2 regions of the Castellaniella denitrificans genome follow, and region 1 is predicted to be linked to the other one. Evidence: predicted binding sites of a transcription regulator. Region 1 holds the regulator's gene; the other holds the start of a gene.
The links. The regulator NrdR, encoded in region 1, represses ribonucleotide reductase genes. The targets are predictions, from matches to a motif close to CACNANATNTNGTG.
Positions count from the first base shown of each region.

Region 1 (7,911 bases):
GTACGTGGAATCCCAGTCCCCCCTGGGCCGCAACGTCACCATCGAGGACGTCGGCAACGCCGCCGCCTTCCTGCTGTCGGACCTGGCCAGCGGCATCACCGGCGAGATCCTGCACGTGGACTGCGGCTTTTCCAACACCGTGCCGGGCATGGACTGAAGCCCGGCGGCGCGCGGCCGGTCAGGCCTGCCAGCACGCCAGCGCCACCGGGGCGCAGCGCGTGATCCCGGGCGGCGCGGCCAGCAGCGCATCGAAGCGCCCCAGCGCCTCGCGCACCGGCTCCAGCGCCATGTGCGCTTCCCAGGCGGCCTCGTCCCGGTACCATTCGCACAGCAGGAACACATCGGGCCGATCCTCGCGGCGCTGCGCGGCATAGCAGGCGATGCCGGGCTCGGTCCCGGCCACCGCGGCCAGCGAACGCAGCACCGACTCCAGTTCGTCCAGGCGCTCCGGGCGGCCGCGCAATTCCACCATCAAAATGTACATGGCATGCTTCCTTCATCCAAACGGGATGGAGCGCACAGCATGCCAGCCGCCTCCAGGCGGGTATTGTAGAAATGCGTCCTGGCCCGCGCCGCCGCCAGCCAGGCGCCCGGTGCGATGCCGACCCGGCATCCGAAATCCCGGACGAAATGCGCCTGGTCCCAGTACCCGCCTTCCAGCGCCGCGTCGACGACGCGCACCCGCCGGTCCAGCATCAGGCGGCGCACCGTACGCTGGAATCGCGCCAGGCGCGCGAATTCCGCCGGCGACTGGCCTGTCCGCACCCGCCAGCGCCGTTCAAGCTGCCTGCGCCCCAGGCCCAGCCTGCCCGCCAGGCCATCCATCCGCAGCCGCCCGCCTTCCCGGTACGCCAGGGCCATGCCCGCCTCGACCCACGGGTCGGCGGCCTCGGGACGCAGGCGGGCCAGCAGGAAACGCTGCAGCAGCCCGGCGCGCTCGATCCGGTCCGCCGCGTCCGACAGCCGATCCAGCAGGATCCGGCCCTCCGGTCCCCAGACCTGGGCGAACGACGGCGCCTCGTCCCGCAGCGCGGATTCCGCCATCGGCACGAACCGGCACACCGCGCCGGCCCTGAAGCGGACCGCGACGAACCCGACCCCGGACTGAGGCGCCAGGTCCAGGACGGCGCTGCGCAGGCAGAGCAGGTGGCCCTTCCCCAGGGACGCCGCCGGGACGCCCGCCACACACGGGCGGAAGGGCGCGCCATAATGGAAATACAGTTCGGCGCCGGTGCCCGGCAGCAGGGCCGGCAGGGCGATGGACTCGCCGGGAGCCGCTTCCCAGCCCCACAGTCGGTCGATGAAAGGACGCAGCGCCGGGACCGGCGCTTGCTGGAATGTGATCATCGAGGCAGCGCTAATGAAAAAGCCCTTGATTCCGGGTGGAATCAAGGGCTCGAGTCCTGGCGGACAAGGGGGGATTCGAACCCCCGATACGCTATTCACGTATACACGCTTTCCAGGCGTGCGCCTTCAACCACTCGGCCACCTGTCCTGCACGCCCGCACGCCATGGCGGCAGACGAAGTCCGCTATTCTAACAGAAGAATGCCCGATTCGTCAGGGCCTGATCCGGACCTGGCACGGCCGGCGGTGCGCGCCGGGCCGAGACCAGGACGCATGCAGCGCACGTCCGGGCGCTCAGGCGGCGCCCAGGCCCGCGGGCGCGGCCGCCCCCATGCCGCCGACCATGCGCTCGACGTAGCGGGCGATCAGGTCGATCTCGAGATTGACGGGAGAGCCGACTTCCAGGTTGCGCAGGGTCGTGACCTGGACGGTGTGCGGGATCAGGTTGATGGAGATCTCCGTGCCCTCTTCCTGGTCGTCCACCCGGTTGACCGTCAGGCTGACGCCGTTGACCGTGACCGAGCCCTTGTAGGCTAGGTATTTCGACAGATGGGCCGGGACGATGATGCGCAGTTCGGTCGATTCCCCCACGGCGTCGAAGCAGGTCACGCGGCCCACGCCGTCGACGTGGCCGGACACCAGATGCCCGTCCAGGCTGTCGCCCAGCCGCAGGGCGTGTTCCAGATTGACCTCGCCGGGCCGGTCCAGGCCGCAGGTGCGGTCCAGGCTTTCGCGCGAGACGTCGACCTCGAACGCGTCCCCGTGCAGGGCGACGGCCGTCATGCAGGCGCCCTGGATGGCGATCGAGTCGCCCAGGCGGGTCGCCGCCAGCGGCAGGCTGCCGGCCTGGATGAACAGGCGCACGCCCGCGTCCTCGCCGTCCCCCAGGGGACGGACTTCGGTGATGCGGCCCACGGCCGCGACGATACCAGTGAACATGGATTACCCCATTTTCAAGCCGCAGGCCTCGACCAGCGTCCGCCAGCGGGCCGGATCGCGCAAGCGCAGGCGCATGTCCCGGCCCAGCGGCAGGACGTCCAGGAATTCATACCGATAGGCCCGGTCCAGGCCCTCGATGGGTGTCGGCAGCGCCGCCAGGCCCTGGCCGTCGCCGAGGACGCTGGGCGCAAGGTAGGCCACCCATTCGTCGACCAGGCCGGCCTGGACCAGCGCGCCCTGCAGCCGCGCGCCGGCCTCGACGTGGACCTCGTTGATCTCGTGGTCCCCCAGCCAGCGCGCCAGCGCCTCCAGGGAGAGGCCGCCGCGCTCGTCCGCGGGCAGCGCGATGACGCGCACGTTGCGCGCCGCCAGGCGGGCGGCCTTGCCGGCATCGGGCCGCGCGGTGAAGATCCAGACCGGATCGCCGTTGATGATCCGGGCCTGCTCGCCCAGGACAAACTGCGTGTCCAGCACGGCGCGGATCGGCTGGCGCGGGGTTTCGACCGCGCGCACGTCCAGCATGGGATCGTCGGCCAGGACCGTGCCGATGCCGGTTAGCACCATGCAGGCCCGGGCCCGCCAGCGGTGCCCGTCGTCGCGGGCGGCGTCCCCCGTGATCCATTGCGAGCGCCCGTCCGGCAAGGCCATGCGCCCGTCGAAGGACGAGGCGGACTTCAGCCACAGCCAGGGCGTGCCGCGCGTCATCCTGGCGCAGAAGCCGGGATTCTGCGCCAGGGCGTCCTCGGCGAACAGGCCGACGTCGACCTGGATGCCGGCGGCCCGCAGCCGTTCGATGCCGCCGCCGGCCACCTTGGGGTTGGGGTCCCGGAGCGCGACCACCACCCGCGCGACGCCGGCCGAGACCAGCGCGTCGGCGCACGGCGGCGTGCGGCCCGTGTGGCTGCAGGGTTCCAGTGTGACATAGGCCGTGGCGCCGCGCACGTCCACGCCCTGGAGGGCGGCTTCGTGCAGGGCCTGTGCCTCGGCGTGGCGCCCGCCCGCCCGCTGGGTGCTGCCCTCGGCCAGCCAGCGGCCGTCGCGCACCAGCACGCAGCCGACGCGGGGATTCGGACTGCTGACGAACATCGCCTGCTCGGCCACCCGGAGGGCGCGCCGCATCCAGCGGTGGTCCTCGGTGGAGAAAACGGGGCCCGATGGAGGGGTATTCTCAGTCCGTGTCATCGGCATCATCCGCGCGGCGGAATTCGTCGATGGCCTGGACGAATTCCCGAAGGTCCTCGAAGCTGCGGTAGACCGAGGCGAAGCGCACGTAGGCCACCGGGTCGAGCTGGCGCAATTCCGACATTACCAGTTCGCCGACATGGTCGGACGGCACTTCGCGCTGGCCGCTGGTCATCAGGCGTTCCTGGATGCGCGCCACGGCGGCGTCCAGCGCCGTCGCGCTGACCGGGCGCTTGCGCAGCGCGAGCGCCATGCTGCCATGCAGCTTGGCCGGGTCGAAATCCACCCGGGTCCCGTTGCGCTTGACGATGGAAGGCATCATCAGGTCGACCCGCTCGTAGGTCGTGAAGCGGCGGTCGCAGGCCGTGCAGCGGCGGCGGCGGCGGATCGTGTCGCCTTCCTCGGAGACCCGGGAATCCACGACCTGGGTATCGGCACAACTGCAGAACGGACACTTCATCTGCGCTGCGGGCGCGCGGGCGCCCGTTCCGGTTGGTTTAGCGATAGACCGGCAGGCGCGCGGTCAGCTCGTTGACCTGCGCGCGCACCCGGGCGATGTTGTCGGCATCATCGGGGTTGTCGAGCACGTCGGCGATCAGGTTGCCGGTGAGTTCCGCCTCGGCTTCCTTGAAGCCGCGCGTGGTCATGGCCGGCGTGCCCAGGCGGATGCCGCTGGTGACGAAGGGCTTTTCCGGATCGTTCGGGATGGCGTTCTTGTTGACCGTGATGTGCGCCTGGCCCAGGACGGCTTCGGCGGCCTTGCCGGTGATGCCCTTGGCGCGCAGGTCCACCAGCATCACGTGGCTTTCGGTGCGGCCGGACACGATGCGCAGGCCGCGCTTGACCAGGGTGTCGGCCAGCACGCGGGCATTGGCGGCCACCTGGGCGGCATAGGCCTTGAATTCGGGCTGCAGGGCCTCGCCGAAGGCCACGGCCTTGGCGGCGATGACGTGCATCAGCGGACCGCCCTGGATGCCGGGGAAGATGGCGGAATTGACGATTTTCTCGAATTCGGCCTTCATCATGATCACGCCGCCGCGCGGGCCGCGCAGGGACTTGTGGGTGGTCGAGGTGACGAAGTCGGCGTGCGGCACCGGGTTCGGGTAGACGCCGCCGGCCACCAGGCCCGCGTAGTGGGCGATGTCCACCATGAACAGGGCGCCGTTGTCGTGGGCGATGCGCGCCATGCGCTCGAAGTCGATGTGCAGCGAATAGGCCGAGGCGCCGCCGACGATCAGCTTGGGCTTGAGGGTGCGCGCGAGTTCCTCGAGCTTGTCGTAGTCCAGGACCTCGTTGGCGTCCAGGCCATAGGAATGGAAGTCGTACAGCTTGCCGGAGGCGTTCACCGGCGAACCGTGCGTCAGGTGGCCGCCTTCGGCCAGGCTCATGCCCAGCACGGTGTCGCCCGGCTTGAGCACGGCCATGTACACGCCCTGGTTGGCCTGGGAGCCGGAGTTCGGCTGCACGTTGGCGGCTTCCGCGCCGAAGATCGCCTTCAGGCGGTCGATGGCCAGCTGTTCGACCACGTCCACGTACTCGCAGCCGCCGTAGTAGCGCTTGCCGGGATAGCCTTCGGCGTACTTGTTGGTCAGTTGCGTGCCCTGGGCCTGCATGACGGCCGGGCTGGCGTAGTTTTCCGAGGCGATCAGCTCGATGTGCTGTTCCTGGCGGACGTTTTCCTGCTGGATGGCGGCCCAGATGTCCGGGTCGGCCTGATCGAGGGTGCGGGAACGGTCAAACATATGAGGTAGTGGTCCTGGAGGCAGAAAGTTCAGAAAGATCGGGGAAATCGGGTCATTCTAGCGCGAACCCCCGCGCGCCTACAGGGCGTGCAGGCGGGGGTTCAGGGTATAGGTGCCGGTCAGGGAAGCCTGGGCCAGGACGTGTCCCCGCATGGCCTCCAGGGCCTGCGCGCCGGTGAAGCGGCCGGACACGCCCAGCTCGGCCACGTCCAGCGCGTAGACCGTGAAGACGTAGCGGTGGACCCGCGCGTCGTTCCAGGGCGGGCAGGGGCCGTCGTAGCCGAAGTAGTCGCCGTTCATGTCGCGGTCGGCGGCGAACCAGCCGGTGTAGTCGTTCAGGCCCTGCCGCGTGCCGTCCAGGGCCAGGGGGCCGGCCTTGCCGCGCGGCGTGATGCCGTTGGAGTAGTCGCCTTCGGCGATGGCGCGCGTGTCGGGCGACACGTCCACCAGGACCCAGTGGAAGAAGTCGGTGCGCGGCAGGTCGGCCGGGACTTCGCGGCCTTCCTGGTTGACGTCGTCGGGCCGCGTCGGCACGTCCGGATCGACGCACAGGACCGCGAAGGATCGCGTGCCCTCGGGCACGTCCGTCCAGGCTAGGTGCGGATTGCGGTTGCCGGCCAGGGTGACGTGGGTTTGCGGATCGACCCGCGCGAAGGCGTTGCGTTCGGGAATGACCCCCTGGTCGGGGAAGGATTCGCTGTGCAGTTTCATGGGGTCCTCCGTGGGTGCTTCGGGCTCAGGTCAGGGTGACCCGGGCGAACTTGCGCTTGCCGACCTGCATGACGTAGGTGCCCGCCGGCAGCAGCAGGGACTTGTCCTCGACGCGGTCACCGTCGATGCGCACGCCGCCCTGCTCGATGTTGCGCTGGGCCTCGGACGCCGAGGCCGCCAGCCCCGATTCGCGCAGGACCTTGAGGATGCCCATGGGCGCGGCCCCGGCGGTGACTTCGGGCATGTCCTCGGGGATCGCGCCGTCGCGGAACCGGGCGTTGAACTGGTCCAGCGCGCGCGCGCCCGCGCCCGCGCCGTGGAACCGGTCGACGATCTCTCGGGCCAGCAGGACCTTGGCGTCGCGCGGATTGCGGCCGGCGGTGACTTCCGCCTGCAGGGCGCCGATGTCCTCCAGAGAGCGGAAGGACAGCAATTCGAAATAGCGCCACATCAGGGTGTCGGAGATCGACATCAGCTTGCCGAACATGGAATCCGGCGCTTCTGTGATGCCGATGTAGTTGCCCTTGGACTTGGACATCTTCTCGACCCCGTCGGTGCCTTCCAGCAGCGGCATCGTCAGGACGCACTGGGGTTCCTGGCCGTATTCCTTCTGCAGTTCGCGGCCCACCAGCAGGTTGAACTTCTGGTCGGTGCCGCCCAGTTCGAGGTCGGCCTTCAGGGCCACCGAATCGTAGCCCTGCAGCAGCGGGTACAGGAACTCATGCACCGAAATCGGCACGCCGCCCTTGAAGCGGCGGGTGAAGTCGTCGCGTTCCATCATGCGGGCCACGGTGTAGCGCGACGCCAGCTGGATCAGGCCGCGCGTGCCCAGCGGATCGCACCATTCGGAGTTGTAGCGGATTTCCGTGCGATCGGGGTCCAGCACCAGGCTGGCCTGGGCGTAGTAGGTCTTGGCGTTTTCGCGGATCTGTTCGGGCGTGAGCGGCGGGCGGGTGGCGTTGCGGCCGCTGGGATCGCCGATCTGGGCGGTGAAGTCGCCGATCAGGAAGATCACCGTATGGCCGAGATCCTGCAGCTGGCGCATCTTGTTCAGCACCACCGTGTGGCCCAGGTGAATGTCGGGCGCGGTGGGATCCAGGCCGAGCTTGATGCGCAGGGGCGTGCCGGTGGCGCGGCTGCGGGCCAGCTTGGCGGCGAATTCGGAGACGACGAGCAATTCGTCGCAACCCCGCTGGGCCACGCGCAGATCTTCGGCGATCCGGGGGTCGACGGGGTCGGAGGGGGACGACATGATATACGCTTTTACCAGAAAAAAATGAAAAACCGCTCGAAAAAACAGCAGGTATGCGCTAGCATAACGTGCCATCGCAGCTTCTGTACAACATATTCGACGCCAGTCCGGGCGGCGGGGATCTCATGTTAGCAGAACCCCCCTCCTCGCCCAGGACAAGTGCAGCCTGAATCCACCACACCGATTTCGCCCATGATGCCCGAGGCCCCCCAGCCGCAACGCCGCCGTCACATCACCCGCAGTCTGTTGTTCGCCGCCGGCGGCCTGTTCCTGACCGCGGCCGCACTGGCCGTCGTCCAGCCCTCCGCTCCTCCGGAACCCGTCTTCCAGGCCCGCCAGACGCTCGACCTGCCGCCCCTGGGCGCCCGGGCGGCCCACGACGCCGCGCCCTACATCGCCTCGACCCGCATCCGCCGCGGCGACACGGTGGCCGACCTGCTGAACCGCCTGGGCGTGAACGAAGACGGCCTGCTGACCTTCCTGACGCACGACGAACGCGCGCGTTCCATCTACAAGCTCTACCCCGGCCGCACGGTGCAGGCCGCCCTGGACGACCGGGGCCGGATGGTGTGGCTGCGCTACGCCCATACGCCGGGCGCCACCGTCAAGTCCGGCGTGGATTCCGCCTGGCTCGAAGTCCGGCCCGCGGACGGAGGCTTCTCCGCCCAGGAACGCACCATCGCCGCCGCGCGCGAAACCCGCATCGCCGAGGGCGAGATCTCCAGCTCCCTGTTCGGCG
Region 1 covers NZ_JBHSEZ010000009.1:35,774-43,684, reverse strand. The annotation lists gene fabI (enoyl-ACP reductase FabI) at 1-157, shown strand, start outside; gene ACFO27_RS10660 (putative quinol monooxygenase) at 179-484, opposite strand; gene ACFO27_RS10655 (helix-turn-helix domain-containing protein) at 472-1,347, opposite strand; tRNA gene ACFO27_RS10650 (tRNA-Ser) at 1,405-1,495, opposite strand; gene ACFO27_RS10645 (riboflavin synthase) at 1,641-2,285, opposite strand; gene ribD (bifunctional diaminohydroxyphosphoribosylaminopyrimidine deaminase/5-amino-6-(5-phosphoribosylamino)uracil reductase RibD) at 2,289-3,467, opposite strand; gene nrdR (transcriptional regulator NrdR) at 3,454-3,927, opposite strand; gene glyA (serine hydroxymethyltransferase) at 3,965-5,209, opposite strand; gene ACFO27_RS10625 (YbhB/YbcL family Raf kinase inhibitor-like protein) at 5,288-5,920, opposite strand; gene tyrS (tyrosine--tRNA ligase) at 5,946-7,172, opposite strand; gene ACFO27_RS10615 (M23 family metallopeptidase) at 7,365-7,911, shown strand, end outside.

Region 2 (7,911 bases), on a different contig from region 1:
CAGCACGGCCTTGATCAGCCCCGCCATCCCAGACGCCGCCTCCAGATGCCCCATATTGGATTTCACCGAACCGATGGGCAGCGGCCCGGTATGTGCTTGGCCATAGACTTGGCCAATGGCCTCGGCCTCGATGGGATCGCCCACGACGGTTCCAGTGCCGTGCGCCTCGATAAAATCCACATCGCCAGCCGCCAGACCGCTGCGCGACAGCACGTCGTGCATCAATTCGGCTTGCCCAAGCGCGCTGGGAATGGTGATGCCGGTCTTGCGCGATCCATCCGCGTTCACGCCGCTGGCCAGGATGACGGCCTGAATGTCGTCTCCGTCGGCCAGCGCCTGTTCATAAGGCTTCAACAGCAGGACCGCGCCTCCTTCAGCCCGGACATAGCCGTCCCCTGACGCATCGAAGGGGCGGCAGCGCCCCGTGGCGGACAGCATCGACGCCTTGGTGAAGCCCACGAAGGGATACGGGTGCAGCAGCAGATTGACCCCGCCCACCAGCGCGCAGGACGCTTCGCCCGTCTGGATGGCGCGGCAGGCATGATGCAGGGCCACCAGCGATGAAGAGCACGCTGTATCCACCGCCAATGACGGGCCATGCAGATCGTAGAGATAGGACAGGCGGTTGGCGGCCACGCTGAGCGTATTGCCGGTCATGGAGTTCGAGGACAGGCTGGCCAGATCGTCCAGGCCCCGGGTGCCATAGTCCAGGGCGGCGATGCCGACATAGACGGCGCAATCCGAGCCGGCCAGAGAGGACGGTGGAATGCCCGCGTTTTCCATGGCCTCCCAGGACAGCTCCAGCAGCAAGCGCTGCTGAGGGTCGAGCCAGGCGGCCTCGCGCGGAGAAATGCCGAAGAACGCGGCATCGAACGCATCGATGCGCGACAGCACCCCGGCCGAGAAGGTGATGCTGCGGCCGGGCTCGGCACGCCTGGCGTGCCGCAGCTCGGCGGTGGCCCAACGATCCGGCGGAATCTCGGTGACCAGATCGCGCCCATTCATCAGCGCGGACCAGAATCCGGTCTCGTCGCGGCAATCGCCCGGGAAACGGAACGCCATCCCGACCAGGGCGATGGCGCCCGGTGCCGGGCAGGCCTGTGCGCAGCCGGCTTTCCGCAGGTTTTTTTTCTGACTTTTCTGGACTGGCAAACAGCTTCCCCAACAGCTTTTGTTGTGTTTGTTACTTTTTGGCACGCTACCGCCGTGCCGTGACACGATCGGCAAGCGCTGGCCGGCATTGTATTACATCAGTAATATCATCAACCACGATCAAGGTAAGATGTTTATGGGGCAAAAGACAGGAATCACCACATCGCGGACGATGCGGACCCACGCAAAAAACCCCGCAGATTGAGAAAAGTCAAAGCCATGGGAGATAAAGCCAGGTTTCACGGACGGACGGCGACACCCAGGGTTTACCCGGTGCTACAGTTTTCGGCATCTGATATCAAGCCGCCCGTGCGGCCCTCAAAAGAACCACCATGAACGCTCCCCAGGACTGGGACCCCCGCGCCCCGGAAGTGCTCGCCGACCCGATCGCCGCCTACGACCACATGCGCCGCCGCTGCCCGGTGGCCCACAGCGACTACCTGCATCATTCCGTATTCCGCCACGCCGACGTCATGCGGATCCTGCTGGACCACGAGACCTTCAGCAGCCAGGCGTCGCGCCACGTCTCCGTGCCCAACAGCATGGATCCGCCCGAGCACACGGCCTATCGCCAGTTGATCGAGCCCTACTTCGGCCCGGACCGCATGGCGGCCTTCGAGCCGGTCTGCCGCCGCCTGTGCGCCGACCTGGTCGCCGCGCTGCCGCGCAACGAGCGCATCGAGATCATGTTCGGCCTGGCGCACCCCTTCGCCCTGCGCATGCAGTGCGCCTTCCTGGGCTGGCCCGACAGCCTGCACGAGCCGCTGCGGCAGTGGATCCACAAGAAGAACGTCGCCACGCTCTCGGGCGACACCCACGCGATCGCGGCCGTGGCCACCGAATTCGACGAGACCATCCGCGCCCTGCTGAAAGTCCGCCGCGACGCCGGTGACCAGGCGCCGGACGACGCCACCACGCGCCTGCTGCGCGAGACCGTGAACGGCCGCCCGCTGACCGAGGACGAGATCGTCAGCATCCTGCGCAACTGGACCGTCGGCGAACTGGGCACCATGGCCTCCAGCGTCGGCATCATCGCCCATTACCTGGCGACCCATCCGGACCTGCAGGACCGCCTGCGCAGCCAGCCGGAGCTCGTCCGTCCCGCCAACGACGAAATCCTGCGCATCCACGCGCCGCTGATCGCCAACCGCCGCGCGACCACCTGTCCGGTGCGCCTGGGCGGCGCGCAGATCCCGGCCGGCGAGCGGGTCACGCTGATCTGGGCCTCGGCCAACCGCGACGAAGCCGTCTTCGGCGACCCGGACGAGTTCCGCCTGGACCGCGACCCGTCCCTGAACCTGCTCTACGGCGCCGGCATCCACGCCTGTCCGGGAGCGCCCCTGGCGCGCCTGGAAATCGAAGCCATGATCCAGGCTCTGCTGGCGGGCACCCGCGCCCTGGAACCCGTCGCCGGCCAGCCGCCCATGCCGGCGATCTACCCGGCCAGCGGCTACCGCCAGGCGATGCTGCAATTGCGCCACGACTGAACCGGGACCGGCCGGGGCGCCGCGTCAGCCCCCCCGGCCGGTCGCGTTTCGTGGCGAAGAAAGGACACTGCATAAGCTCATCGCCGATTCTCATACCAAGCGACGGTTATATCCGTTCCGGCAAGACTACAATTCAGGCATGAACCATTCGGGGCGGCATCCGCCCCGGTTTGCTTGGAATCTGCCTGCCATGTGTCAGTTATTGGGCATGAATTGCGCCACGCCCACGGACATCACGTTTTCCTTTGCGGGGTTCGCCGCGCGCGGCGGCGGCACCGACCACCACGCCGACGGTTTCGGCATCGCCTTCTACGAAAACCGGGGGTCGCGCTGCTTCCTGGACAACGCGCCCTGCTGCCGGTCGCCGGTCGCCGAACTGATCAAGCGCTACCCGATCAAGTCCCGCAACGTCATCGCCCACATCCGCAAGGCCACCCAGGGCGCCCTGGAACTGGAAAACTGCCACCCGTTCGTGCGCGAACTGTGGGGCCGGCACTGGCTGTTCGCCCACAACGGCGACCTGAAGGACTTCGAGCCCGACCTGCGCGGCGACCACCTGCCGATCGGCCAGACCGACAGCGAACGGGCCTTCTGCACCATGATGGAAGGGCTGCGCGCCCGTTTCGGCACCCGCGAGCCGGAAGACACGGAACTGTTCGCCGCCGTGGCCGACATGACGGCCGACCTGACGCGCCACGGCGTGTTCAATTTCCTGATGTCCAACGGCCGCTGCATGCTGGCGCACTGCTCCACGAACCTGTACTACATCGTGCGCGCCTGGCCTTTCCAGGTGGCGCACCTGGTGGACACCGACATGTCGGTGGACTTTTCCCAGACCAACGCGCGCGGCGACTGCGTCTCGGTCATCACGACCAAGCCCCTGACCGACAACGAGACCTGGACCGCCTTCCAGCCGGGCGAACTGGTGATGTTCGTCGACGGCCGGCCCCAGTCCGGCCGGACCATCGAGATCCCCGAGGACGTCCGGCGCAGCAATCAGGCCAACCTGGCCTGCGTCTGAGAACGACCCCATGAGCATGCCGGACGGCCCCGCCGACGATCCCCGCCCCGAGGAGCCCGTCGAACCCGATCTCAACGAATGCTGCGGCAACGGCTGCGAACCCTGCGTGTTCGACACCTACGCCGAGGAAAGGCGCGCCTGGCAGCAAGCGGTGAAAGACTGGGAAGCACGCCATCGGGACCGGGCCGGCGCCGCGCCGGAATCCTGAGCAGGATCCGCAGCGGGGCACGGCGCCCACGGCGATGCCGGAAAGCCTCGATTCCCTTCGCCCGCCATGCCGACAACCTTGCTGGGCATAGGGTTCCCGCCGGTTTTTCCCGGGGGCGTTCCTATAATCGGAAGCTCGATCCACCTCTCCAGGAATGACGCACCGTGGCTTCCGACGCTATCCCCATGTTCGCAGAAAACACCTACCCCCTCGATGCGCGCGGCATTGCCAAGCGCTTCCGCCACGCGGCCATCTTCGGCGCGCTGTCGGCGCTGCAGCCGGGGGAAACCATGCGCTTCTGCAACGACCACGATCCCCTGCCGCTGCTGCAGCAGCTGAAGAACCACTTCGGCGAAAACATCCAGTTCGAATACCTGGCCCGCAACCCCGGCGAGATCGTCATCGATTTCCACATCGTGCCCTGAGCGCGCCGGGCGCCTCCGGGCGCGGCCGCCCGCGGCGAGTCCGCCAAGCGACGGCAGGAAAGCCACCCCTGCGACCGCCCCGCTTCCGGGGACCTGTTCACCGGGGTGGCTTTTTCCGTTCCGGAAGCCCGCTCACCGCCGGCCCAGCCCCTGCAGCAGCTGGCCCAGTTCCGGCGGCAGCTGCGTCGGCGGCGCCGGCAGGTCCAGGCTCCCCGGCGCGGGCGGCGTGGCCGCCAGCCGCTCCACGCGGAACTGCTTTTCATAGGCCAGCAGGCCCAGGCCCTTTTCTTCCAGCGTGTCCAGCACCTGCCGCGCGCCGTCCGCCGGCTGCCCGGCGGCGGCCTGCAGCAGGACGGCCATCCGGCCCAGGGCGCGCGTCAGTTCCCGCACTTCGGGCTGCTTGCCCAGGACTCCCTGCCCGGCGCGCTCGCGCCCTTGCTCGTCCCGGTAGGACACGGCGTAGACGGCGCCCGCGCGGCCGGCCACCGTCTCGCGGGCGCCGGTCGGCTCGATCCGGGTCAGCGAGAGGATCATGTCGGGGGCCGCCTGGAGGGAGCCGCCGCCCAGCAACCGCGCCATGGCGCCCCCGTCCATGACCAGCGGCCGGCCTCCGGCCCGCATGACGGAATACAGCTTGCCATCGCGCATCAGCAGGTAGCCCTGCCCGATGCCGCCGACATCGACCCGCGCGTCCGGTCCGTCGAAGGACACCGTCAGCGTCCGGTCGCCCGCCTGCACGGTCGCCACGCCCGCCGCCAGGACACCGGCCGGGACGATCCAGCCCCAGGCCGCCAGCAGCCATCCGATCCAGCGCATCATGTTTCCGTCTCTCCATGGAATCCATACGAATGGGTCCCACGATAGCGGGTTTGCCGGCCGGCGAACAGGCGCGAAGATGGTTCATGTGTGTCAGGATCTTGCCCGCCCGCGGCCTCCGGCAATCTTCGCCCGGCACCCGTTCTTGACCCTCATCAAGGCTATCCAAAAAAGCCCAAGAAATCCTTGATGACACTATATATTGTGTTTACCATTCACGAATACACAATATATAGAGGAACACAGGATGACTCCATCCGCACTCCAGCGCACGGCCGAGACGCAGGCCGACCGCCCCGTCCCGCACGTGGACGTGATCCGTTCCATCGACGAATACCTGCGGCAGCAGGACTGGCGCGTCAACGCCAACGCCAACCAGGGCTACTCGCTGGGCGGCCTGATCCTGAACACCTCGGGCAAGATGATCGCCAACTACTGGCTCAGCCACGTCTACCCCGAAGCCATCGGCCAGGCGCACCGCCAGGCCGACCTGCACATCCACGACCTGGACATGCTGTCGGGCTACTGCGCCGGCTGGTCGCTGCGCACGCTGCTCAACGAAGGGCTCAACGGCGTCCCCGGCAAGGTCGAGGCCATCGCCCCGCGCCACATGTCCAGCGCGGTCGGCCAGATCGTCAACTTCCTGGGCACGCTGCAGAACGAATGGGCCGGCGCCCAGGCCTTCAGCTCCTTCGACACCTACATGGCCCCCTTCATCCGCAAGGACGCCATGTCCTACGCCGAAGTGCGCCAGAGCATCCAGGAACTGATCTACAACCTGAACGTGCCCTCGCGCTGGGGCACGCAGACCCCCTTCACCAACCTGACCTTCGATTGGGTCTGCCCCGAGGACCTGCGCGACCAGGTGCCGCTGATCGGCGGCGAGGAAATGCCCTTCACCTACGGCGAGCTGCAGGCCGAGATGGACATGATCAACCGCGCCTACATCGAGGTCATGATGGCCGGCGACGCGCGCGGGCGGGCCTTCACCTTCCCCATCCCGACCTACAACATCACCCCCGACTTCGACTGGCACAGCCCGAATTCGGAACTGCTGTTCGAAATGACGGCGAAGTACGGCCTGCCCTACTTCCAGAACTTCATCAATTCCGAGCTCAAGCCGAACATGATCCGGTCCATGTGCTGCCGCCTGCAGCTGGACCTGCGCGAACTGCTCAAGCGCGGCAACGGCCTGTTCGGCTCGGCCGAGCAGACCGGCTCCCTGGGAGTGGTCACCATCAACTGCGCGCGCCTGGGCTACCTGTACCGGGGCGACGAGGCGGGCCTGTTCGCGCGGCTCGACGAACTGCTCGAACTGGGCCGCGACAGCCTGGAAATCAAGCGCCGCGTCATCCAGCAGCACATGGACGACGGCCTGTTCCCCTACACGCGCCGCTACCTGGGGACCCTGCGCAACCACTTCTCCACGCTGGGGGTCAACGGCATCAACGAAATGATCCGCAACTTCACCGCGGACGAGCACGACCTGACGAGCCCCTGGGGCCACGCCTTCGCCGTGCGCCTGCTGGACCACGTGCGCGCCCGCATGGTCGAGTTCCAGGAGGCCACCGGCCACATGTACAACCTGGAAGCCACACCCGCCGAGGGCACGACCTACCGCTTCGCCAAGGAAGACCGCGCCCGCTGGCCCGACATCCTGCAGGCCGGCACGGACGACATGCCCTACTACACCAACTCGTCGCAATTGCCGGTCGGCTTCACCGACGACCCCTTCGAGGCCCTGGAACGCCAGGACGAACTGCAGCGCAAGTACACCGGCGGCACCGTGCTGCACCTGTACATGACCGAACCGCTGTCCTCGGCCGACGCCTGCCGCGAGCTGGTGCGCCGCACGCTGGGCCGCTTCTCGCTGCCCTACATCACGGTCACGCCGACGTTTTCCATCTGCCCCAGGCACGGCTACCTGCCGGGCCGGCACGATTTCTGCCCGCACTGCGACGACGAACTGATCGCCCGCAAGCGGCAGGCGGCGTCCCTGCCGGACGCGGCCCCGCACGAAGCGGCGGCCTGATCCGCAGCGCGCCGATTGCCCTTTTTCCACCCACTCTCAACAGGAGCACTCCATGAACCAGACCCCCGTCACCCTGAACGACGCCGAACGCCAGCCCTGCGAAATCTGGACCCGCGTCATGGGCTACCACCGCCCCATGTCGTCCTTCAACATCGGCAAGAAGGGCGAATTCCACGAACGCCGCTTCTTCGTCGAACGCCACGCCGGCCAGGCGCCCGTCCGGCAGGCCGCCTGACGCAGGCACGCGGCGCCCCCGCCCGGGGGCGCCCCGCCCGACATGCACACCGAGCTTCTCCCCCAGCAGCCCGCCGCCCCGGTCCGCATCCGGGCCGGACACGCCCCCGCTCCCCGCCTGAAGGCCGGCGGGCTCGTCCCCTTCACCGCCACGGACTACCCCGGCCTGCTGGCGGCCGTCGTCTTCGTGCAGGGCTGCCCCTGGCGCTGCGGCTACTGCCACAATCCGCACCTGCAGCCGCGCACGGCCGGCAGTCCGCTGGACTGGGACGACATCATGGCCTTCCTGCAACGGCGGGTGGGATTGATCGACGGCGTGGTCTTCAGCGGCGGCGAACCCACCATGGACCCGGGCCTGGGCGCGGCCATCTCCCAGGCGCGGGCGCTGGGCTACAAGATCGGCCTGCACACCGGCGGCACCCATCCGCGCCGCCTGGCGCAGGTGCTGCCGGACGTGGACTGGGTCGGCCTGGACATCAAGGCGGATTTCGACGACTACGCCCGCGTCACCCGGGTGGCCGGCAGCGGCGCGCCCG
Region 2 covers NZ_JBHSEZ010000028.1:37,411-45,321, reverse strand. The annotation lists gene ACFO27_RS12380 (SDR family NAD(P)-dependent oxidoreductase) at 1-1,197, opposite strand, end outside; gene ACFO27_RS12375 (cytochrome P450) at 1,485-2,639, shown strand; gene ACFO27_RS12370 (class II glutamine amidotransferase) at 2,830-3,660, shown strand; gene ACFO27_RS12365 (oxidoreductase-like domain-containing protein) at 3,671-3,868, shown strand; gene ACFO27_RS12360 (DUF2249 domain-containing protein) at 4,054-4,293, shown strand; gene ACFO27_RS12355 (hypothetical protein) at 4,426-5,112, opposite strand; gene ACFO27_RS12350 (ribonucleoside triphosphate reductase) at 5,357-7,141, shown strand; gene nrdD (anaerobic ribonucleoside-triphosphate reductase) at 7,194-7,376, shown strand; gene ACFO27_RS12340 (anaerobic ribonucleoside-triphosphate reductase activating protein) at 7,419-7,911, shown strand, end outside.
Region 2: ACFO27_RS12350 (ribonucleoside triphosphate reductase) is a predicted target of NrdR. The motif match lies at 5,303-5,316, and genes of this name have one in related genera.